Limnospira fusiformis SAG 85.79: one gene and its partner. The protein of the gene in region 1 interacts with the protein of each later gene in a pairwise test. Links are inferred from orthologs where the notes say so. Each region holds a gene or a part of one and is shown in the gene's direction. Other genes may lie near its edges.

Region 1 (11,504 bases):
TTATCAAAGGATTTTATTATAGTGAGTCGGTGGATTTGCTGAATCATGTCTTGCCGAATTTATCCCGTTATTTCTTCTCGTTGGCTTACTCGATGTGGTGTTCCTATCCTTGGTCACAAACGGCTGATGCCTATTCCTGTTTGTATAATAACCGCGATCGCGCCCGGTGGTTTTTCCGAAATAATCCCGTTGATAAAGTGTTGATGACTTGCTACAATTCGGACTTTATTAATGAGTATATTATCGCCCCGAAACCCATAGAGACAAAAGATATTGATTTGCTTTGTGTTTCTCGGATTGCTCCCGAAAAGAATTTGCCGATGATTGCTAGGGGTTTAAAAGTGTATCGGCAAAAATATCAACACCACATTAAACTCTCTTTAATTGCTGGCGATCGCCACCTAGACTTTAATAACTTTGATAATAATGATGAGATTACCCGGAAAATTTTGGCAGAAATCACGTCAATACTAGGGAATCCCTGGGATTATATTAATTTTATCAAGTATGCCAACAATTATCAAGAAATGCCAGCATATTATTCACGGTCAAGGGCTTATATTTTGGGGTCATTATTAGAGGGTAAAAATCGCAGCCTGAGTGAGGCGATGAGTTGCAATATTCCGGTGATTTGTTTTGAGGAGTTTAATCAATACGCGAGGGGAAGCGATCGCCTTTTTCCCGAAGCGGCGGGTTTATGCGCCCAATTTGACCCCGAATCCCTAGCAGATACCATTCATCAAGTCTTAGCAAATCCGGGATTATTTAAACCCCGATTAAGCTATTTAAAACATCGAGGGAGAAAGAACTTTTTTAATACCTGTCTGACCGCCTTTCCCTATTATCAACAATCCATTCCCGACTACCACCATAACTCACCTTTTCATAGTCTGTGGCTAGATTTAGCCATTCAGGACAACTATCAAATGAGTCTATATGATTTCCTCTATGGACGATCTGAATATTCCCATCTCAGAGGTCTGGTGAATATTTATAAACATCTCAATCAGTGGTTAGGCTGGCTACAGAGTCAAATAAATCGGAAATACCCCGGAATTTTGACCAATAAGCAACCGGGTTGATTTGGTAAAAGGGGCTTGCCAAATTGCTCCGATTGTGATATAATGTGCTGGCTTGACCCAAAAGATATGGTTAGATAATATGACTAACGAACCATCCCAGGTCTGCCCAATTTGTGGCGTAAAAATTGTGAAAGCACCCGGAGGCGATCGTGTTTTATTCTCAGTAGGAGCGCCCGGAACCAGAGCCAGATTATGGGCGCGGGTGTGTCAGTTTGTGAAAAAACCAGGCTGCATAAATTCCGACCCCGCATTAATTGGTGAAACCAAACCCACAGACCCCTATCGACCGCAATAAATAGCCACTTTTACCAAAAGCAAAATTTGCGTTTTCCATTAGGCAAAATAGTCCGCCAGTTAGTGCGTGCTAAAGCCAACTGTTCATCCCCCACCATACAACCTCTAAGATTAGCACCGCATAAATTAGCACCTCGCAAATTAGCGCGAGTCAAATATGCACCCTGCAAATTAGCACCTCTCAAATCCGCCTTTTCCAGATTAGCGGTACTCAGATAGGCATTTTCCAGATTAGCATTTTTGAGTTTAGCCTGAGTCAATCGTGCGCGGCCAAAATTAGCATCTCTCAAGTCAGCATTTTGAAAATTAATATTACTAAGTCGCGCCTGATAGAAATTAGCACCTCTCCATTTTCCCCCGGACAAATTTAAGCCACTCAATTCACAATCGCCAAAATCTCGGTGTCCCTGACTAAAAGCACTACGGAAATTATTTTCATTCCAATTATGGGAAGTAGAAGTTACGGTTTTCTGAGATAAGCCATCACTATGAATCGCAGTTACGGGAGCTCCCCGAGTAGCACTTAATCCCCCCCGGACAGGTCGTTTAGGGGTAGAGATTTCAGTCATTTCCTGTCGTTTTTTGCGTTCTCGGCGTTCCCGAATCAATTTCACTTCCCTTTGGGGAGCAGTCATCATTATGGAGGTTTTATCATCGTTATAAATAGTTTGTTCTTCGGGTGGTTCTGGTTTGGGTTCAGGTGTGAATTCTGTAACTATAGGCTGAACGGACATATTAGCAGATAAATCATCTTCTGCATCATCCTGATGATCAAGAGCATATAAAACATCTTTGGCGGACTGGTAACGCTGATAAACGGACACCGCCAACATTCTTTCTAAGACCAAACCAAAAGCATCACTGACATGGGTATGTTCTCGCCAGTGAACTTCCCCGGTGGTGGGGTTATGTTCCAAAGCGCTGGGAGATTTCCCGGTCAGTAAATAAATACAAGTCATTCCCACCGCATAAATATCACTAGCATAAACAGGTCGTAAAGACATCTGTTCCATGGGAGCAAATCCCGAAGTTCCAATGGCAAAATTAGTAAAAGCGGTTTCTCCAGTTCCCATCATGGTGGCTTGATTTACTTTATCCTTAACCGCGCCAAAATCAATGAGAACTAAACGATTATCCTGACGGCGACGAATGATATTAGCGGGTTTAATATCCCGGTGAATGACCTCTTGAGAATGGATATAATCGAGTAGTGGTAAAATATCCCGCAGAAACTCCTGAGTTTGTGCTTCGGTATAAGGTCCATTGGCTCTAACTTCTTGTTTGAGGGTCAAACCATCAACAAATTCTTGGACTAAATAAAACTGTTTTTTCCCGACAAAGTAATCTAAAAGACGGGGAATTTGGGGATGATCACCAATTTTCCCCAGAGTTTTCGCCTCCCGCTGAAAAAGCTGTTGTGCCATTTCCAGGACTTTTTTAGAAGTGGCAGAAGGTCGCAATTGCTTAACTACACAAGCAGGATAGCCGGGAAGGGATAAATCCCGCGCTAGAAATGTGGCCCCAAAACCCCCCTTACCAATGGGTTTAACGACTAGGTAGCGATTTCGTAGCCGTAGCCGGGAACCACAAGCCTGACACTTGACAGCCTCGTTAGGGTTTTCGGGATTAGGACAACTGGGATTGGTACAGTAACTCATGGCGGTTGGAGATAACTCAATTTAAGATTAACGTCAGACCGCGAATTCGTGTAAGTAGCTATGTATATAGCAAGGCACAGGGAACTGATACATTTACGCGACATTTATCCGGCTATTGCCTGACAATGCGACGATAGCACTATTACCCGTTAAGGTAACAGAGGCGGTATCCCGCAAAGCTTTTAGAAAGATTCCAAAAGCACCGTTCCAGTCCCTGGGTAGAGTGAACCCACACTCCGGACATCGGAACACTTTTGAGCCACCTAGCTGGGAATGCACATGACCACAGTGAGTACAGGTTTTGCTGGTGTATTCTTCCGTCACATCTACAACTGTGGTTCCAGTTATCTCGGCTTGATGTCTCAGGGTTAGTTTGAATCGATAATGCGCCCATGTCAGCATGGCGCGGGCAGTCTTGGATTTGATTTTCCGCTTGGCTTTGGCAACCATGTTGGAAGTCTCGAAGGTCGGCAGAAAAATTATGCTGTAGTTGTGAGTCAAGTAGTGAGCAATTTGTTTGTGGGCTTCATCAACTAGATTGCGGATTTTGGTTCTCATTCGTTGAGCCGCTTGCCTCATCCGTCGCCTCCTTGAACGACAGGGTTCCTTGGCGATTCGGCTCATCAAATCATCCAAATGTTGACATAGCCTAGTAATGCGTCCAATATTCCCGGAGCCAAATTCCAGAAACCGAGAGCCATCAAACCCAGTTATGAAAGTTCGCACACCCGGGTCTAATGCAATTACGCCATTCGCTTCAGTTGGGGTAACGGCAACTGGTTCAGGGAAAATCGCAAACCATCGACCTTTGGTAAACACCAACTGAGTCCCTTGCCCGCAAGTTTTAGGGATGGGTTCGGAAACCATGAAAGTTAATCCTTTCGTGAGTCTTGGATACCAACTCCCTGAAGAGAAATTAGTATTATTGAACTTAATCCCTTGAGAGCTGTCACGACAACTTCTAAACCTGGCATCAGGACTGGCGGTCAAAGCCTGATAGGCATCAAAGATGGCATTTTGCCGAATGTGGCAGGGTGTTTCTTTGACCCATTCGGGTAAGTCACTCTGCATCACTTTATTGCGTAACTTTAACTTGCTTAGTCGTTTACCACTCCGGGATAATGCAATTGCTTGGTTGTAGCAATACCGACAAGCAGCCAGCCATTTACGCCAGACTTGATTTAGCTCGGGGCTGGGGTAAATCCGGATCTTCTTTGACCTGAGTTTTGTATTTACTCCGTCCGTATAATCTGGAGCTAAAGCAGTGGAGGATGGCGAGGATGTCCTCAACCATTTGTCGTTCTGGACTGAGACTTGTCTGGTTGAGAACCATGAGTTGGCACCTGTTTTGCTCACAGAGCCATCGAAACCAGTCAAATCCAAATCTGGCCAATCGGTCTTTGTGGGCAACGACAACCATGCGGACATCTCCTGACAAGACTTGTCCCAGTAAGGCCAGCATTTTCTTTCCCTTGAAGTTGAGCCCGCCTCCGATTTCTGAGACGACTTCTGCTTCGGGGTAGAGGTTGGACAGTGCGGCCACCTGTCGGTTGAGGTCGGACTGCTGGGCGCGGCTACTAACTCTGGCATAGATAACGACTTTGCGTTTGTCACTGCCTGAAATGGAATCAGAATATGACTCAACGTTGTATCGTCGTTGCCCAGCGGGGGTTCTGATGGTCTCGATTGAGCCATTTTCGTCCCATCTGCGGAGTGTTCTTTCATGGACTCCAAGGATTTTGGCCGCTTCCTTGGGTTTGACATATCTGGCAATAGGTTTATCCTCAACTCTTCTCGCTTATTATACCGTATTGCCCTAAAATGTTAACCTAATTTGAGATTAAATCATGCTCTTAACAGCAGGTCAAAGGATTTGATCTTGGATATTTCAGGAATAATAGTCGATCTCCTCACTCTGTAGACCTAACTACCATTCTAAGACTACCATTCTAAGACAATTAACATGGTGGGTCTGCTCTATCTCTATGTATACCCATTATTGCCTAACTTTCTATGGGAACCTGTAATCAGGGGAATTAACGACTATTATCAACGATCGCAACCCCAAAATCCAGTAATTGCTACCATCATCGGCTAACAGGTCTCCAGAAAAAAGTTTCGCCACTAGGCTAGTTGACTCCTTAGAATGGAGAATCGGACAAAAAAATTGAAGTGATATGCGGATCTCATTAAACTGGTTACGAGAACTGGTAGACATCAGTATCAGTCCCGAACAATTAGCGGAAACCCTGACGGTAGCGGGATTTGAAGTAGAAGATATCGAAGATCGCCGCACTTGGGCCGATGGTGTGGTATTAGGGAAAATCGCGGAAATTGCACCCCACCCTAATGCGGATAAACTGCGAGTCTGTCAGGTAGACATAGGACAAAGCGATCGCCTAAATATCGTTTGTGGGGCCCCTAATGCAGCAGCAGATATGATTGTGGCTGTAGCGACCATTGGGACTTATCTCCCCGCCATTGACCTGAAGCTAAAAAAAACTAAGCTGCGGGGTGTCCCCTCTATGGGAATGATTTGTTCCCTATCAGAATTGGGTTTAGAAAAAGAATCACCAGGTATCCATAACTTTGATTTAGACAACCCTGTGCTGGGAAGTGATGTCCGACCCCTAATCGGACTCGATGACGTGATCCTGGATGTCACAGCTACCGCTAATCGCGCGGACGGGTTGAGTATGGTAGGAATTGCTAGAGAAGTGGCGGCTTTGACTGGCGGGAGTTTGAAAATTCCTGACGCGGCGGGGGTATTAATTGGCGACCAAGACCCAGCAGGTGGGTTGGAAATTGACATTATGGAATCCCAAGCCTGTCCTACCTATATCGGAGGTGCGATCGCCAATGTAAAAATTGCCCCCTCTCCTGATTGGCTAAAACGACGGCTACAGGCGGCGGGAATTCGTCCCATTAACAATGTCGTCGATGTCACCAACTACATTTTACTAGAATGGGGGCAGCCTCTCCACGCTTTCGATCGCGATCGGCTCACTAACCTGACTGGATCTCAAAACCTGACTATCGGGGTGCGTTTTGCTAAGGCTTCTGAGTCTCTCAAAACTCTTGATGGTCAAACCCGCCAGCTACAAGACCAAAATCTGGTGATTACCGCTAATGATCAACCGGTTGCTTTAGCGGGGGTTATGGGAGGCGAGGATACGGAAGTTCACGAGGGGACGACTAATTTAATCCTAGAGGCGGCGGTGTTTTCTCCGGTGGCTATTAGGCGATCGGCGCGTGTTCAGGGTATCCGCACGGAATCGTCTACCCGTTATGAACGCGGCATAAATCAAGCTGAACTGGCTCTGGCTTGCCGTCGTGCTATATTATTAATCTCGGAACTAGCTGGGGGAACTGCTACGGTTCAGAAATCCGCCAGCGGTGCTACCCAAATGCGGATGACTCAGGAAGTTTCCCTGAGTCTCGATCGCCTTAATGCTATTTTAGGACCCCTCAAGCGGGGAGAAGATACGGAGGTGGAGTCCTATTTACAACCCCCAGAGGTTGAAAGTATTTTAACTGCTTTGGGATGTGGTACTAGCCGCCAAGAGGGGGAATCGGTAGTCTGGACGGTGACAGTTCCCCCCTATCGTCAACGGGACTTAGAAAGGGAAATTGACCTGATTGAAGAGGTGGCGCGATTATATGGATATGACCGCTTTTCTGATACTCTTCCGACTCAGAGTGTCCCCGGTTATTTACCACCAGAAGAAGCGGCTAAAAGAGACTTGCGATCGGCTTTTCGCGCTGCTGGTTTGACTGAGTTGATGCACTATTCCCTAGTTAAACAACAAGGGGATAATCAGGTGGTAATTGCTAATCCTCTGTTCGTGGAGTATTCGGCTTTACGAACTGAGATGTTATCTGGGTTAATTGATGCTTTTGTGTTTAACCTGGAAAATGGTAACGGTCCGTTAAATGGGTTGGAAATTGGCCGGATTTTTCGGCGTGATGGAGAAGTTTACCAGGAAGAAGATGCGATCGCTGGGGTGATTGGTGGCGACCCGTCTCAGGGTCGTTGGGTCAACAGTGGCAAGGATAATCCCATGAGTTGGTTTGAGGCTAAAGGTGTGTTAGAATCCGTGTGGGAGCGGTTGTCTTTGTCTGTGGAATATCGCCAAGAATCTGATGTAAAAATGCTTCATCCTGGACGGACGGCTACGTTATGGTTAAATGGCGATCGGCTGGGAATTTTTGGTCAACTACACCCCCAAATTCAACGGGAAAAAGAACTTCCTGAAGCTGTCTATTTATTCGAGTTTCGTCTCCCGGTACTCACGGCTGCTATTACGGCTAAGGATTACTTAAAGCGACCTTTTCAGTCCTATTCTACTTTCCCCGCTAGTGACCGCGACCTGGCCTTTTTTGTGGCGGATTCGGTGTCGGTGGCTGATTTGCAAAAAACCATGATTAAAAATGGTGGTAAAATCCTGGAATCGGTGGATTTATTCGACGAATACCGTGGCAAAAATGTTCCCGAAAATCAGCGAAGTTTGGCTTTTCGTTTGGTTTATCGGGTTGGCGATCGCACCCTTACTGATGAGGACATAGAACCCTTACAGCAAAAAATTAGGGATGCTTTGGTTAAGGAGTTTCAGGTCAGTTTGAGAAGTTAGTTAGTCTCCCTTTATCCCCCCTCCTTCCCTTCTTGGGGGGAGGTTGACTCCTCTTGTCGATAACCACCCACTTCTGAGAATTTCCTCAAAATCACATAGACACCTATTACCATGGCTCTGGTATAATGTGATAATATCTATGGTGGTGATTAGTTGACGACATTGAGAAGGTTATGGCAAAATATATCATGTTGGGTAGCTACTGTGAAGACGTTTTGGCGAAACGGGAACCCTACCGACCAGAACATTTACAGGGTTTAAAGGAACAAAAAGAATCGGGGGTTTTAATTACTATTGGACCCACCAAAGATCTAACTCAGGTTTTGGGGATTTATGAGGCTGAATCAGAGGCGATCGTTCGCGGCTTGGTGGAAGCTGACCCCTACTGGAAAAATGGGATCTGGACTGAGTACAACGTGAAAGAGTGGATTCAAGCATTCTAGTCTATTATCACACATCAATATAGGTGAAGGCAAGCCTCAGTCATCACCTATTTAATCACCCCGATAATTACTAAGGCGATCGCTACTATTATTTATCATCAGGAGTCAACATGAACATTTTAGGAATAGCTGACAGCAACTTAGAACCCGTAGACTACAGCGATATATTAAATAAAATTATCCAGCAAATTACCCAACAACAACCATTCAAAATTTCCAAAAATAAAAATCATCTGATTATCGACCTAGAGACTATTACTGAGCAACTAATTAAACAAAATATTGCTAACCCCATTAGTTCCAAGGGTATCATCAAATCAGCCACAGTTAATTTTAATAGTAATACTCAAAATATATTTAACCAACAAATCAGACAAATTCGGGATTTATTAAAAGACAAGTTACAGGAATTAGCCAGAGATAATAATCACCCAGATATCAACTCTTTAACTCATAGCTTTATCCGAACTTTACAGCAAATCAACAATCAGAAATTCGATTTATATTATAATTTTCCTGCTATCCAAAACGTCAAAACTTCAGAGTTAGAAACACGGGTTAATGAGAATGTGGGTAGTCATTCTATCCTCAAGTTTCATAAACTGACAATTTCCGTAAGAAACATCAATCAATTTACCCAAGATTTAAAACAGGGACTCCGTAACTATATTGAGGAAAAACTGGACCAAGAATCCAGCGAGGATGTAGAAGATACTCTGGAAATCCTAGATAATTTAACTAATGATAAATCTTCTGATTTTTATAAATTACAGAAAGTAGTCGATAGCGAATCCCTAGGGAAACTCAAAAAACACGCTAAAATCTGCTATTTAGAATATTTAGCCGCCAATTTAGCCACTAATAATAATCCCGATTTAGTTTATTTACAGGATTTAATTCGGCGACTAAAAGATATGGTGGCTTATATTTATGACCATGACAAACAGGATGGAGATTATCGAGTTAGTTATGGTGGAGAAACCATTAATTATCGGGATTGGTTTTCCCGGTCAGAGGTGTTTGACTCTCTCCCCATTATTCCGATAATTAGCGAGAGTTTAGGGGAAACCACCAGTCCAGACGGAAGCGAGAGAACCTTTACTTTTGGCTTAAAACTTAAATTTAACAACCCGGTTCAAGCTAGGGGAGGTAAACCAGCATTTGACTATCATCTTGATACGATTAATCCTGATAAAGCCGAAGCAAAAAAACCAGAATTTTATCAGGAATCTCTGTATTATCAAAAGGTCTTGAAATTAGCTTTTGTCTATTATTTTGCATTTGCGACTCACAGTAATCCTGACCAAGAAGATTATGATCCACAATCGGAACTAACTTATAATGTTCGCGAGAGTTTTGAGACCTATTTTTTGCCAATTTTTCAGGGTACAGATGAAGATAAAAAGTCTAATTTTTTGCAGCGTGTCATTAAAGGATTTTACAAATATAAAGTATTAAAAAAAATTAATATACTCAAATCGCTACTTCATCATTGTCTTAAACAATCCACTATTTTAGAACCCCAAAATTTTCCGATTAAAATTGGCATATATAAGGGTATATTAGAATCAGATATTGATAAAATTAGCAATGGTTTGTTTTTTAATCATCTAGTAGAAAGCAATACCAAAGAGTGTCTTCAGTACATTACTATTGGCGATTCTAGTCCCGACACGGGAATATTTTGTCAACTTCCGGGTAATCTGAAAATCGAAGATATCCGCTATTATCAGACATCAGAAAATCAGCAATTTACCATCAATTATCATGGGATTGATAAAATTCAAAAATGTCTTCCGGTTTTCTTCCTTCCTAAAAGTAACCCAAATAGCCAACAAACAGAACAAATTTTTAGCAATATTCCAGGAATTATTTTTCACTACAATAAAGAATCCTTAAATAAGGAGCATGATAATTCTTCGGTACAGAGTTTTATTTATCGGTTTACCATGTCTCTGCTGATTTATATCATTTTGCTGATAATTCTGGAAGGTTGGGGACTGGTATTTTTACCAATTTTTCGACTTCATGAAGGTAGCGAAAATAAACCTTTTGAATCAGAGAAGTTTATGGCTAATTTATCGAAAGTAATTAGTCATTTATTGAATAATAAATATCGCGCCAATTCTCAAGGGTTGCGGATTAAAAATCTGACCCAAAGTTTTACCAAGGGAAATGCTTTGGGTTCGTTATATTCGGTATTACCGCGCAAGTTTATCCTAGATCAATCTGCTAATCGTCCCAGTTTCTCCCTGGATAAATTGGCTTTAATTGTGGTTTCTAGTGTTGAAAGTGATGGTTTATTCAAAGGCGATCGCCAAGACCGGATTTCTACTGTATTCGGTGAAGCGATCGGAATTAGGAAGCAGTCAGAGAATCAAATTGTCGTACAGTTATTAAAAACCTTTTCGGAAAATTATCTCTCTCGCAATTTATATACAGAACCCTCAATTTTAATTGATGTGGTAGATTATCTTTACAAGAAATTAGGATATCGTCACTTTTTGTATATAGCCAAAGCGCCATTTACTGATAATTTAAACCTAACCAAACAAGTGGATAATGAAGATGAGTTTTATTTCATGTCACCCACTTTAATTAAATCTCTCCAATCAGGATTACCAGATATTAAAATATATCCGGTTTTCTTTAATAAGTATTATGTCAAAAAAATGAAAACCTTAGACCAGGTTTCCTATAGTCTAAAGGATACTGCTAAATTATTAAACTTGGTAGAGGACCCTAGTAAAAACGTGGTGGTATTTTTTAATCTCTTTAATGGTTTATCTGTGGAAACCAGAAACGAGGACGATCGCTTTTATAATGGGGTGATGTCCTACGCAACTTTATTAAATATCTATCAAGGAGTCCTGGACGATCAGCATATTCGGGAGGGATTGATTCATGATAACTCTCTGAAACAAGACATTCTGCAATATTTGACTTTTTTCCACTTTTACAGATTAGAAAAAAAATTAGTTAGAAACAAGATCCAGATTAAACTAGATCCCTACGATCGCGTTATTGGTGATGATTCTTTACGAAAAAAATCTGTTTTTAATCATATTAATGGAAAAGCCAATTTTAATAGTTTGGCTTTTTTGAGTGAGGTTAACTCGATTTTGTATCCCCAGAATCGACGGAGACCCCAATCGGATTCCACCAATAACCTGGTTGATCAATAAGTTGAATAATCACGATAATGATTGAGGTTGACAGATGAAAGTCGCAGAAAATTTCGGAAGATTATTTGAGGTAGGTTTCAATATTGGGATTTTATCAGCGATATCGGAAGCTAAAATTGACAATAATTTCGCTGATTTGTATAGTCGGGATTTGCAAAAATTGCGATTCTCAGAAATGCTACGGAAAATTATCAAAGATGCCAACATAACC
Region 2 (11,307 bases), 2.2 Mb from region 1 along the record:
GGGCTTCATAAAAACTGTCTCTGATACCATAACCATAGCCGATTCTGATGGGATTTCCGGCGGAGTCAAGTTTAAAGGAATTTTGCAGAAAATCGACCAATTTTAAGTAATTATCCTCACTGATATTAAGGGGTTGTAAATCTTGTGCTACTGGGAGGGTCTGATATACTTGAACTCGCAAAACTGATGGAGTAGGTATAAATAATGCTTTCAGGGCGGTTGTTAATTGTAAATCCGCGAAGGTCGGAGATTCTAGGTAAACTTGGCGATCGCCCCAACCCATGGCTAGATATCGATAATTGCCAGAGGTTTGTCTCCCAACTTCTGATAAGTCGATAAACTGATGCCAGTCAAATACGGAGGTTTCCACTGGCACCAAGATATCTGTATGTAATATATTTCCGGTTATATAAATGGTTATATCACAACTTTTTTGCGAGGGTAAAATCCAGAAATAAGGCAAAAATAATGGCATGATTAAACATATCAAAAATGCCAGGATGGTGATAATTTTATATTTAGCTTTTGCGGGGAATTTTAGCTTAGATATAATCTTCACTGTGAAGGGGTTGATTGAGGGGCAAGGTGATTAAGGATGGAGGGGCGCGAAAAAGGGGTGCGAGTAAATCACACCCCATAATTGTACTGTCCTAAACTGGAATTGAGGTCAAGTTATTTGACAGCAACCACTTCTGATTCGGTGGGCTGTTCGGCTTCGATCGCAGTATTTTCGGTAATGATGTCATCATTAAGATCCAGGGAACCGCCAGGGGCTTCTGGGTGTTGGGTAGAAATAGCCATCCGGCGATAGGCATAAGCCCCACCAGCGGCAGCCAACCCAGCGACACCAGCAATGGCTGCGATCGCTTTATAGTCGGATTTAAAAAGGCTCATATTATGCCAGAAAGAGGTCAACTTAGTAGTTGCAGCCCCTTCATTAGCTTGACCTTTGCTGCTGAACACACAAGCGGTAGTCGCAGTAGCAGTCAAGGAAATGGTGGCGATCGCCATAGCAGATGCTAATACAGAAAGTCGCTTCATGTTGAATCAGTATGATAATAGTGGTCTACAAAACATTAGATAGATATGTTAGCAGCTAATTTTGATTTTGGGTGGTATCAAATTTGGCAAAATCAGAAAAAATCAGTAATTTTACCTTGTTCCACCATGAGAATTTGGCTTTGTTGCAACCACTGATGGTCAAAAGCGCCTAAATGGGTAGTAGTAATCAGAGTTTGAAATCGCTCAGAGATGGCTTGTAGAAGCTGATTTTGGCGATGGGGGTCAAGTTCTGCTAGTACATCGTCCAACAGAAGTAAAGGGGGTTCACCGATGACGGACTCAATGAGTTGCAATTCCGCCAACTTGAGGGCTAAAACCAAAGTCCGCTGCTGACCGGATGATCCATATTGGCGGGCGGGAGTTTGGTTAATGGTAAAAATGACATCATCACGGTGTGGACCCACTAGAGTCAACCCTTGAGAACGTTCGGCGATCGCTCTGGTGCTAATTTTGGTCAAAAATGCCTGTTGTACCTGTTCAGGAGGCCACCGAGACCACCTCTGTTGTTGTTTAGAAGGGGGTTCAATGTTAGGCTGATAGGTGATATTCAGGGTTTCCCTACTGCCACTAATACTTTGATGCCACATCCGCGCTAAAGGTTCGAGCCTTTCAATAACGCGATCAGCGGCGACGGAGTACCCGCGCCCCAGCCACTGCCAATTGAGCATCCCAAACGGCTAATTCTTCCGGGGTAGTTCCTGCCATGGGTCCCCGTTTTAACAAAGCATTACGTTGTCGCAACACCCGGTTATATTGATCTAACATATAGGCATAAACTGGTTCTAGTTGAATCAGAAGCCGATCAAGCCAGTGGCGGCGTTCAGCGGGACTACCGCGCACAAGATCCAAATCCAGACTAGAAAACTGGACAACATTAAGGATACTGAGAAAATCAAGATGACGTTTGACCGATTGACCATTGATGGCAACTGTTCGGCGACCTTGACTCCTCAAAGTCAAAGCCAGGTCAAGTGTACCACTATCACGCTCAAGGGTAGCAGTAATTTGGGCGATCGCATGATTGTCCAAAACCAGATCGCGATCGCGGTTAACCCGATGACTTTTGAGGGTAGACAGCAATTCGACGGCTTCGAGTAGATTGGATTTGCCTTGAGCGTTGTTGCCCACTAAAATAGTTTTGGGAGCATCAAACGCCACGTCTTGAGCTTCGTAGTTGCGAAACTGTCGGAGATGTAGCGTTTTCAGATACATAGAGTCAGGAGAAAAAAAGATCCGGTCTTAATTGTCTCATCTAACCAGATAAATTCTTTCTGCTGCCACATCAGGGACGATCTTCACTATGTTATCTTAACTAAACTTGAGCAAACGTGCCATATCTAATCTATAACCCCGATACATCGAGTCCGGTCACTTATGAGTTAATGCGCGGTGTCAATACCATCGGGCGTAGCCGGGATAATACTATCTGTATTACAGATATGAGTCTGTCCCGACAACACGCCGTGATTGAGGTTCAGGACAACCGGGTAACTGTGAGCGATCGCAACAGCAGTAATCATGTGTTTGTCAATGAAGCCATGATCCAAAATTGTCAACTCAAAGATGGAGATGTACTCCGCTTAGGGAGGGTGGTGTTAAAATTTGTCGCCTCCGGTGTCACCTCCTCCCAAAAGTCTCCCCGTATTGAGCGATCGCCCACGGCTGTAGTTACCCAGTTTTCTCCCCGTTCAGATATGATTGGGATGCAGGATTTATTGGAACCCGAAGAACGAGATCGTCACTCAGTTCTTAATCTGCGGTCATCCGATACCCATTTACGAGCCGTAGATAAACTCAAAATATTATTAGATGTTAGCCAACAATTATCATCTCCAGAATCCACGAATAAACTACTTGATAAAATCCTAGATTTACTGTTTAAAATTATGGGGGTTGACCGCGCGGCAATTTTATTAGTAAATAACAAAACTAAAGCAATCGAAGAAAAAGCAGTTCGTTATCGTTCTCAAGTGTTAGAGGATGAATATTTTTATAGTAAAAGTATTACTAATACAGTCCTAGAAACTGGGAACGCCATCTTAACTTCAGATGCCCATGTAGACGAGCGTTTTCAGGATTGCGAGTCAATTATTTACCAGGGTATTCATGCTTCCGTGTGCGTTCCTCTCAAACCCAGAGACAAAGTAATTGGGGTTTTATATGTAGATAATCTATCGATGTCTGATGTTTATTCTAATGAAGATGTGGAGTTTTTAAGCACTTTAGCCAATCAAGCGGCTATTGCGATCGACAACGCCGAACTGCGCAAAAAAATGCAGGAAGAAGCGGTAATGCGTAACAAACTAGAGCAATTTTTTGCTCCGGCGGTGAGTCGCAAACTACGGGAAGAAGGCAAACTAGAAATTATCGAAGCTGAAGTTACCGCCTTATTTTCTGATATTACTCGCTTTACGCAAATGTCTTCTCGCCTGGAACCCCGCCAAGTAATATCTATGTTGAATGAATACTTTAAAGTCATGGTAGAGGATATTGTTTTCCCCTATCAAGGAACCTTAGAAAAATATATCGGTGATGCTTTAGTAGCCGTTTGGGGCGCTCCCTACGCCCGCAAAGATGATGTGGAAAGAGCAGTTAAAGCAGCCATTGATATGCAATGGGCTGTCCGCCGCATGAACGATCGCTGGACTAAGGATTATGCGGAACCTTTGCAAATTCACATAGGCTTAAATACCGGACTCGTAGCGGCCGGAAATATAGGTTCTGAGCGATTAATTCAATACGCCCATATTGGTGATACTATGAACGTTGCCAGCCGCATTTGTAGTGCCGCCCAAGCCGGAGAAATTATGATTTCGGCAAGTACATTTAAGCAACTGGGCGACCATAGTTTCCCCCTGGAAAAAATGCCCCATATTCGAGTGAAAGGTAAGGATCAAGCCCTCCAGCTTTACCGTCTTCATTGGGAAGAAGTTCATACCATTTCCCTATAATCTGGCGACTATTACCCGTTGATATGACCGGGGACGAACTCACAAAGCGCCTATATCCCCCCTATTAGGGCGATCGCTTTCAGTGGGCTGGTGGGAATCGTGGGTTAGGGCGATCGCTTTCAGTGGGCTGGTGGGAATCGTGGGTTAGGGCGGGTGCAGCTAGTTGGCTGGTTTCTCCCGTGGCTGCTCTAGCACCCGCCCCTACTGGCGGTGGGAATCGTGGGTTAGGGCGATCGCTTTCAGTGGGCTGGTTTCTCCCGTGGCTGCTCTAGCACCCGCCCCTACTGGCCGTGGGAATCGTGGGTTAGGGCGGGTGCAGCTAGTTGGCTGGTTTCTCCCGTGGCTGCTCTAGCACCCGCCCCTACTGGCCGTGGGAATCGTGGGTTAGGGCGATCGCTTTCAGTGGGCTGGTTTCTCCCGTGGCTGCTCTAGCACCCGCCCCTACTGGCCGTGGGAATCGTGGGTTAGGGCGGGTGCAGCTAGTTGGCTGGTTTCTCCCGTGGCTGCTCTAGCACCCGCCCCTACTGGCCGTGGGAATCGTGGGTTAGGGCGGGTGCAGCTAGTGGGCTGGTTTCTCCCGTGGCTGCTCTAGCACCCGCCCCTACTGGCGGTGGGAATCGTGGGTTAGGGCGATCGCTTTCAGTGGGCTGGTTTCTCCCGTGGCTGCTCTAGCACCCGCCCCTACTGGCCGTGGGAATCGTGGGTTAGGGCGGGTGCAGCTAGTGGGCTGGTTTCTCCCGTGGCTGCTCTAGCACCCGCCCCTACTGGCGGTGGGAATCGTGGGTTAGGGCGGGTGCAGCTAGTGGGCTGGTTTCTCCCGTGGCTGCTCTAGCACCCGCCCCTACTGGCCGTGGGAATCGTGGGTTAGGGCGGGTGCAGCTAGTTGGCTGGTTTCTCCCGTGGCTGCTCTAGCACCCGCCCCTACTGGCGGTGGGAATCGTGGGTTAGGGCGGGTGCAGCTAGTTGGCTGGTTTCTCCCGTGGCTGCTCTAGCACCCGCCCCTACTGGCGGTGGGAATCGTGGGTTAGGGCGGGTGCAGCTAGTGGGCTGGTTTCTCCCGTGGCTGCTCTAGCACCCGCCCCTACTGGCGGTGGGAATCGTGGGTTAGGGCGGGTGCAGCTAGTTGGCTGGTTTCTCCCGTGGCTGCTCTAGCACCCGCCCCTACTGGCCGTGGGAATCGTGGGTTAGGGTTAGGGTTAGGTTAGGGCGATCGCTTTCAGTGGGCTGGTTTCTCCCGTGGCTGCTCTAGCACCCGCCCCTACTGGCCGTGGGAATCGTGGGTTAGGGCGGGTGCAGCTAGTTGGCTGGTTTCTCCCGTGGCTGCTCTAGCACCCGCCCCTACTGGCGGTGGGAATCGTGGGTTAGGTTTAGGGTTAGGTTAGGGCGGGTGCAGCTAGTTGGCTGGTTTCTCCCGTGGCTGCTCTAGCACCCGCCCCTACTGGCCGTGGGAATCGTGGGTTAGGGCGGGTGCAGCTAGTGGGCTGGTTTCTCCCGTGGCTGCTCTAGCACCCGCCCCTACTGGTCGTGGGAATCGTGGGTTAGGGCGGGTGCAGCTAGTGGGCTGGTTTCTCCCGTGGCTGCTCTAGCACCCGCCCCTACTGGCCGTGGGAATCGTGGGTTAGGGCGGGTGCAGCTAGTGGGCTGGTTTCTCCCGTGGCTGCTCTAGCACCCGCCCCTACTGGCGGTGGGAATCGTGGGTTAGGGCGGGTGCAGCTAGTGGGCTGGTTTCTCCCGTGGCTGCTCTAGCACCCGCCCCTACTGGCGGTGGGAATCGTGGGTTAGGGCGGGTGCAGCTAGTTGGCTGGTTTCTCCCGTGGCTGCTCTAGCACCCGCCCCTACTGGCGGTGGGAATCGTGGGTTAGGGCGATCGCTTTCAGTGGGCTGGTTTCTCCCGTGGCTGCTCTAGCACCCGCCCCTACTGGCGGTGGGAATCGTGGGTTAGGGCGGGTGCAGCTAGTTGGCTGGTTTCTCCCGTGGCTGCTCTAGCACCCGCCCCTACTGGCGGTGGGAATCGTGGGTTAGGGCGGGTGCAGCTAGTTGGCTGGTTTCTCCCGTGGCTGCTCTAGCACCCGCCCCTACTGGCGGTGGGAATCGTGGGTTAGGGCGGGTGCAGCTAGTGGGCTGGTTTCTCCCGTGGCTGCTCTAGCACCCGCCCCTACTGGCCGTGGGAATCGTGGGTTAGGGCGGGTGCAGCTAGTGGGCTGGTTTCTCCCGTGGCTGCTCTAGCACCCGCCCCTACTGGCCGTGGGAATCGTGGGTTAGGGCGATCGCTTTCAGTGGGCTGGTTTCTCCCGTGGCTGCTCTAGCACCCGCCCCTACTGGCGGTGGGAATCGTGGGTTAGGGCGGGTGCAGCTAGTGGGCTGGTTTCTCCCGTGGCTGCTCTAGCACCCGCCCCTACTGGCCGTGGGAATCGTGGGTTAGGGTTAGGGTTAGGTTAGGGCGATCGCTTTCAGTGGGCTGGTTTCTCCCGTGGCTGCTCTAGCACCCGCCCCTACAGAGTCGCGCCTACTCTATATTTGTGTCGCCTTCCCTGGTTAAAATAATTAATCCACTATACTCGGATAATCTTCATGGCACAGACTCTACTTTTTAATGCACTGCGTCAAGCCACTGACGAAGAAATGGCTCGCGATCCTGCTGTATTGGTTCTAGGGGAAGATGTAGGTCACTATGGTGGTTCCTACAAAGTGACCAAAGACTTGCATAAGAAATATGGGGATCTGCGAGTTCTCGATACCCCCATTGCTGAAAATAGTTTCACAGGGATGGCAGTTGGTGCCGCTATGACCGGACTGCGACCCATAATCGAAGGGATGAACATGGGATTCCTGCTGCTGGCTTTCAACCAAATTGCTAATAATGGTGGAATGCTGCGCTACACTTCCGGGGGTAACTTTAAAATGCCTTTGGTAATTCGTGGACCCGGCGGGGTGGGTCGTCAATTGGGAGCCGAACACTCTCAACGCCTAGAGTCCTATTTCCAAGCGGTTCCGGGTCTAAAAATTGTCGCCTGTTCTACGCCCTATAATGCTAAGGGTCTACTCAAATCGGCAATTCGGGATGATAACCCGGTTTTGTTCTTTGAGCACGTCCTGCTGTATAACCTCAAGGAAGATCTACCGGAAGAGGAATATTTGGTTCCTATTGACCAGGCGGAAATTGTGCGATCGGGTAAAGATGTCACGATTCTTACCTACTCTCGGATGCGCCATCATGTAATGCAGGCGGTTCCGGCTATGGTGAAACAGGGTTTTGACCCAGAGGTGATTGATTTAATTTCCCTCAAGCCTTTAGACCTGAATACCATTGGCGAGTCGATTCGGAAAACTCACCGTGTGATTATTGTGGAAGAGTGCATGAAAACCGGGGGAATTGGGGCGGAACTGACGGCCTCGATTAATGATAATTTCTTTGATGAACTTGATGCTCCTGTGTTGCGGCTTTCCTCCCAGGATATCCCTACCCCCTATAACGGGATGTTGGAAAGGTTGACGATTGTACAGCCGGAACAGGTTCTGGAGGCGGTTCAGAAGATGTTATCCCACCAGGTATAGCTTAATGGGTTCCGCGTCTGGACTTCTGGGTTGAGTTGGGGTGAAGTTCCATGGCTTTCCTGGTAGTTCGGCGTGGGATCGGATTTTAATGATAAAATGAGTCGTTATCCCTGATTTTGAATTCAGTATGCGAAAACAGCGATCGCTCCTTTTCCTGATCTTACTCCTGGTCATCACTTCCCTGATTATTTTGGTCCGGGTTCCTATTCGCCTGGGACTAGACTTGCGGGGTGGTTCTCAACTCACAATTCAGTTGCAAACCTCCGATGATGTGCCACGCATTGATGAGCGGGTTTTGGAGGGGGTTCAGAGTGTCATCGAAAACCGTGTCAACGGTTTGGGTGTTTCTGAGGCTGTGGTGCAAACTGTAGGAGATGATCAGATTCTGGTGCAACTCCCCGGTGTCAGTGACCCAGAACAAGCGGAACGGGTTTTGGGAGGGACGGCTCAGTTGGATTTCCGGGAGCAAAGACCGGGGACTGAGGGAGAGCTTTTTGCGGAAATACAGGTTAATCGAGCATTAGATGCTGATTTAAGACAGGCGATCGCCACCGGAGACGATGATAGACTCGAACAACTCCTCCAACAACTCAATGAAAGTAATCAGGCGATCGCCTCATTCTATAAAGAACCCATAATTCGCGGCCAGCAGCTACAAGATGCCTTCCCCCAACCCACTCAAGGGGGGAATGGTTGGGAAATTGTCCTGCGCTTTAATAGTGAAGGCGGCAGAAATTTTGCTGAACTTACCAAAAACTTAGCCGGGACAGGACGCACCATTGGCATCTTTTTAGATGACAGTCTGTTAAGTTCTCCCACCGTTTCCGTGGAATTTGCCGATACCGGAATTACCGGGGGAAGTGCCGTAATTACCGGCAATTTTAGCGCCGCCGAAGCTAATGATCTCGCCGTACAATTGCGAGGGGGAGCGCTTCCGGTTCCGGTGGAAATTGTCGAAAACCGCACCGTCGGTGCAACTCTGGGACGTGATAGCATTCAGCGCAGTATTTATGCCGGCAGTGGCGGCTTGATTTTGGTGCTAATTTTTATGGTGGCTTATTATCGCCTACCAGGAGCGATCGCTGATGTGGCTTTGGTGGTTTACGCCTTATTTACCCTAGCCATTTTTGCCCTCTTGGGAGTTACCCTTACCCTACCGGGAATTGCTGGGTTTATCCTTAGTATCGGTATGGCTGTTGATGCTAACGTCCTGATTTTTGAACGCACCCGGGAAGAACTCCGAGCCGGAAAAACCCTCTATCGTTCCGTCGAGTCTGGTTTTTATCGGGCTTTTGGCAGTATCCTGGATGGAAATGTTACCACTGGTATTGCTTGTGCCGCTCTGTTCTGGCTGGGAACTGGACTGGTGAAGGGATTTGCCCTTACCCTCGGTTTGGGGGTGGCTGTGAGTATGTTTACCGCTGTTACCTTTAGCCGCACTCTCATGTTTACCGTGATTAGTTTACCTGAGTTCCGCAAGCCTGAATTGTTTTGTCCAAATCTCCCTAAGACTAATTAGGTTTGATGGTTTTCTCAACTCTTGTGTTGCCCCTAAATTATGGCTTGATCTGAAACTATGACTTTTAGTGTGACAAAACGGCGATCGCTTTGGTGGATGATTTCGGCGGCGGTTATCCTCGCCGGAATAGTGGCGATGTTAATTTCCTGGACTAATCCTGATATTGGCTCACCCATACGCCCCGGACTAGACTTTGTGGGAGGAACTCGCCTCCAGTTGGAACTTGATTGCACTGTTCCCGGTAATTGTGATGGCCCCATTGAGATTGACCAGGTGCGGGAAGTTTTGCAGGCTCAGGACTTGGGTAGCAGTTCCATTCAACTTTTGGATAAAGACCCCATTCAACGCGATCGCCAAATTGTTTCCGTTCGCACTAAAAACCTCAATGTTGATGAACGAACTCAGCTAGAAGCCGCCTTGCGAGAGGCGATCGGAGTTTTTGACCCCCTCGCTACCCAAATCGACACCGTGGGACCAACTCTCGGCCGTCAAATCTTTATTTCTGGACTCCAAGCCTTACTCGTCGCTTTCGCCGGAATTACCGTCTATCTAACTTTCCGGTTCCAGTTTGACTATGCAGTATTTGCATTTGTCGCCCTATTCCATGATGTTTTTCTGACTATGGGGATATTCTCCATTTTCGGTCTGGTTTTTGGCTTAGAAGCCGATACCCTATTTTTAGTAGCCCTCTTGACAATTATCGGGTTTTCTGTTAATGACACCGTGGTAATTTACGATCGCATCCGGGAAATCTTGAAACAAATGCCCGACGCTTCTACCGGGGAAGTCGTTGATAATGCCGTTAACCAAACCTTGGCGCGCTCTATCAATACCACAGTTACCACCATCCTACCCCTGTTTTGCATTTTCCTGTTTGGCGGGGAAACTCTCAAATATTTTGCCCTCACCCTGATTATAGGTTTTATTGCAGGTTCCTACTCTAGTATTTTTATTGCTAGTACCCTCCTGGGTTGGTGGCGCGATCGCAAAGCGTCTAAGTCAACCATCGTCCCTAATGATGAACCTCAGCCAGTGTCTAGGGAAAAATAAATAATTACAGTCCCATGTCCTATCCTGAACCCTCATTAGATGATCCAGTCCTGAAAACTCAAATGAAACGACTCCATGAGTTGATAATTTGGAGTCGCTGGCTGGTGATTATCCTATTATGGTTGGTTATTGGCTCACTGAGTTTGTGGGGAATGCGATCGGACATTTCCCTACTCATGGAACATTTTACCTGGGCTACAGTCCGCCACGGCCTATTTCATAATCGCCTATCTGCGATCGGTTTAGGTATATGTGTAGGCATGACTACCAGCACCTTACTTTGGCAAAGTCGCAACATTCTTATGGGTTTCCCCCTTCGTTATCGCCAACGCCTAGAAAGACAAGTCCTCAAAATTCGCCAACAGGGTTCGACTCATCCCCTGTGGCGGTGGGTAATTAATAATTATAAATAATTAGCCTCCATAACTGAGCAGATCAGCTACCACTAGAAGACTCTCTGAGAATTATCTGCCATAAGTTTGTATAAATTATTACAATTAACCCTTTATGTCAAGTTATGCTTCAGTTGGTTAAGAGATTTGTAAATCATGTGAAATCTTGTGTAATTTGATGTTTGATCAGGCGAATTTGAGTTATGGTTGAGACTATAAAGAAAAAATAAAGGCGGCCACCACAAATTTAAGATTAGTGTGAACAGGCTGCATATCTAAGACGCTCACCCACTCCCGGCTTTGGGGAGAAAATGAACAAACCATAAGGAGGTCTTATGACTCCAACAATGCTCCGTCAACTTTGGTCTTTAGTTGAAAATACCCAACCTTCACATTTAGTTAGTCTGGATGATGATAGCCTGGTTCAGTGCTTGATGGGTCGCCTAAAGAGTCAGTCAAGCATCAATGGTCAGGAGGTGGATATGTTGGATGAGTATATCAACTCTCGTATATCTCTAATTCGTGACCTAGCCGAGGCTCGTCTGTCTGGGGAATCAATGGCTTAATATTCAATAGGGACGGAGTATAGTGTGCGATCGCTCTATATATTACCCCCCCACAATTTCCCCGAAGATCGCGATATATAGCCAATTTATGTCAAACTCCCTTGAAATTGTCCACGAACGATATCGCCAAATTAAGGTAAGTTTATGAAAATTGTCAACTCCCTTCTCAGGCTGTTGTAAGGTAGTCCTGTAGTAGGATGGCAAATTAATTG

What was found.
Region 2: the proteins of pheT (region 1) and secD interact in binary tests that used the Escherichia coli proteins (3 or more experiments, as listed by UniProt). The link is inferred for Limnospira fusiformis SAG 85.79 from one-to-one orthologs.

The regions. Positions count from the first base shown.
Region 1 is NZ_CP051185.1:3,083,615-3,095,118, forward strand. What follows is about bases 4,880-7,938. They hold pheT (phenylalanine--tRNA ligase subunit beta), read left to right. Parts: upstream 4,880-5,211; coding sequence 5,212-7,665; downstream 7,666-7,938. Other genes in these bases: HFV01_RS14460 (YciI family protein), read left to right, coding at 7,839-7,938. Outside these bases: HFV01_RS14430 (glycosyltransferase), read left to right, coding at 1-1,082; NblD family protein, read left to right, coding at 1,162-1,377; HFV01_RS14440 (serine/threonine-protein kinase), read right to left, coding at 1,388-3,034; HFV01_RS14445 (RNA-guided endonuclease InsQ/TnpB family protein), read right to left, coding at 3,128-4,243; HFV01_RS14450 (IS607 family transposase), read right to left, coding at 4,200-4,808; more of HFV01_RS14460, read left to right, coding at 7,939-8,108; HFV01_RS14465 (hypothetical protein), read left to right, coding at 8,219-11,293; HFV01_RS14470 (helicase-related protein), read left to right, coding at 11,328-11,504.
Region 2 is NZ_CP051185.1:5,287,852-5,299,158, forward strand. Bases 7,030-9,891 are described here. They hold secD (protein translocase subunit SecD), read left to right. Parts: upstream 7,030-7,695; coding sequence 7,696-9,087; downstream 9,088-9,891. Other genes in these bases: HFV01_RS24715 (alpha-ketoacid dehydrogenase subunit beta), read left to right, coding at 7,030-7,568; secF (protein translocase subunit SecF), read left to right, coding at 9,145-9,891. In the rest of the region: HFV01_RS24695 (TIGR02117 family protein), read right to left, coding at 1-475; HFV01_RS24700 (hypothetical protein), read right to left, coding at 673-1,041; HFV01_RS24710 (adenylate/guanylate cyclase domain-containing protein), read left to right, coding at 2,391-4,013; more of HFV01_RS24715, read left to right, coding at 6,585-7,029; more of secF, read left to right, coding at 9,892-10,137; HFV01_RS24730 (hypothetical protein), read left to right, coding at 10,152-10,550; HFV01_RS24735 (hypothetical protein), read left to right, coding at 10,865-11,095. UniProt on the Escherichia coli protein: Part of the Sec protein translocase complex. Interacts with the SecYEG preprotein conducting channel. SecDF uses the proton motive force (PMF) to complete protein translocation after the ATP-dependent function of SecA.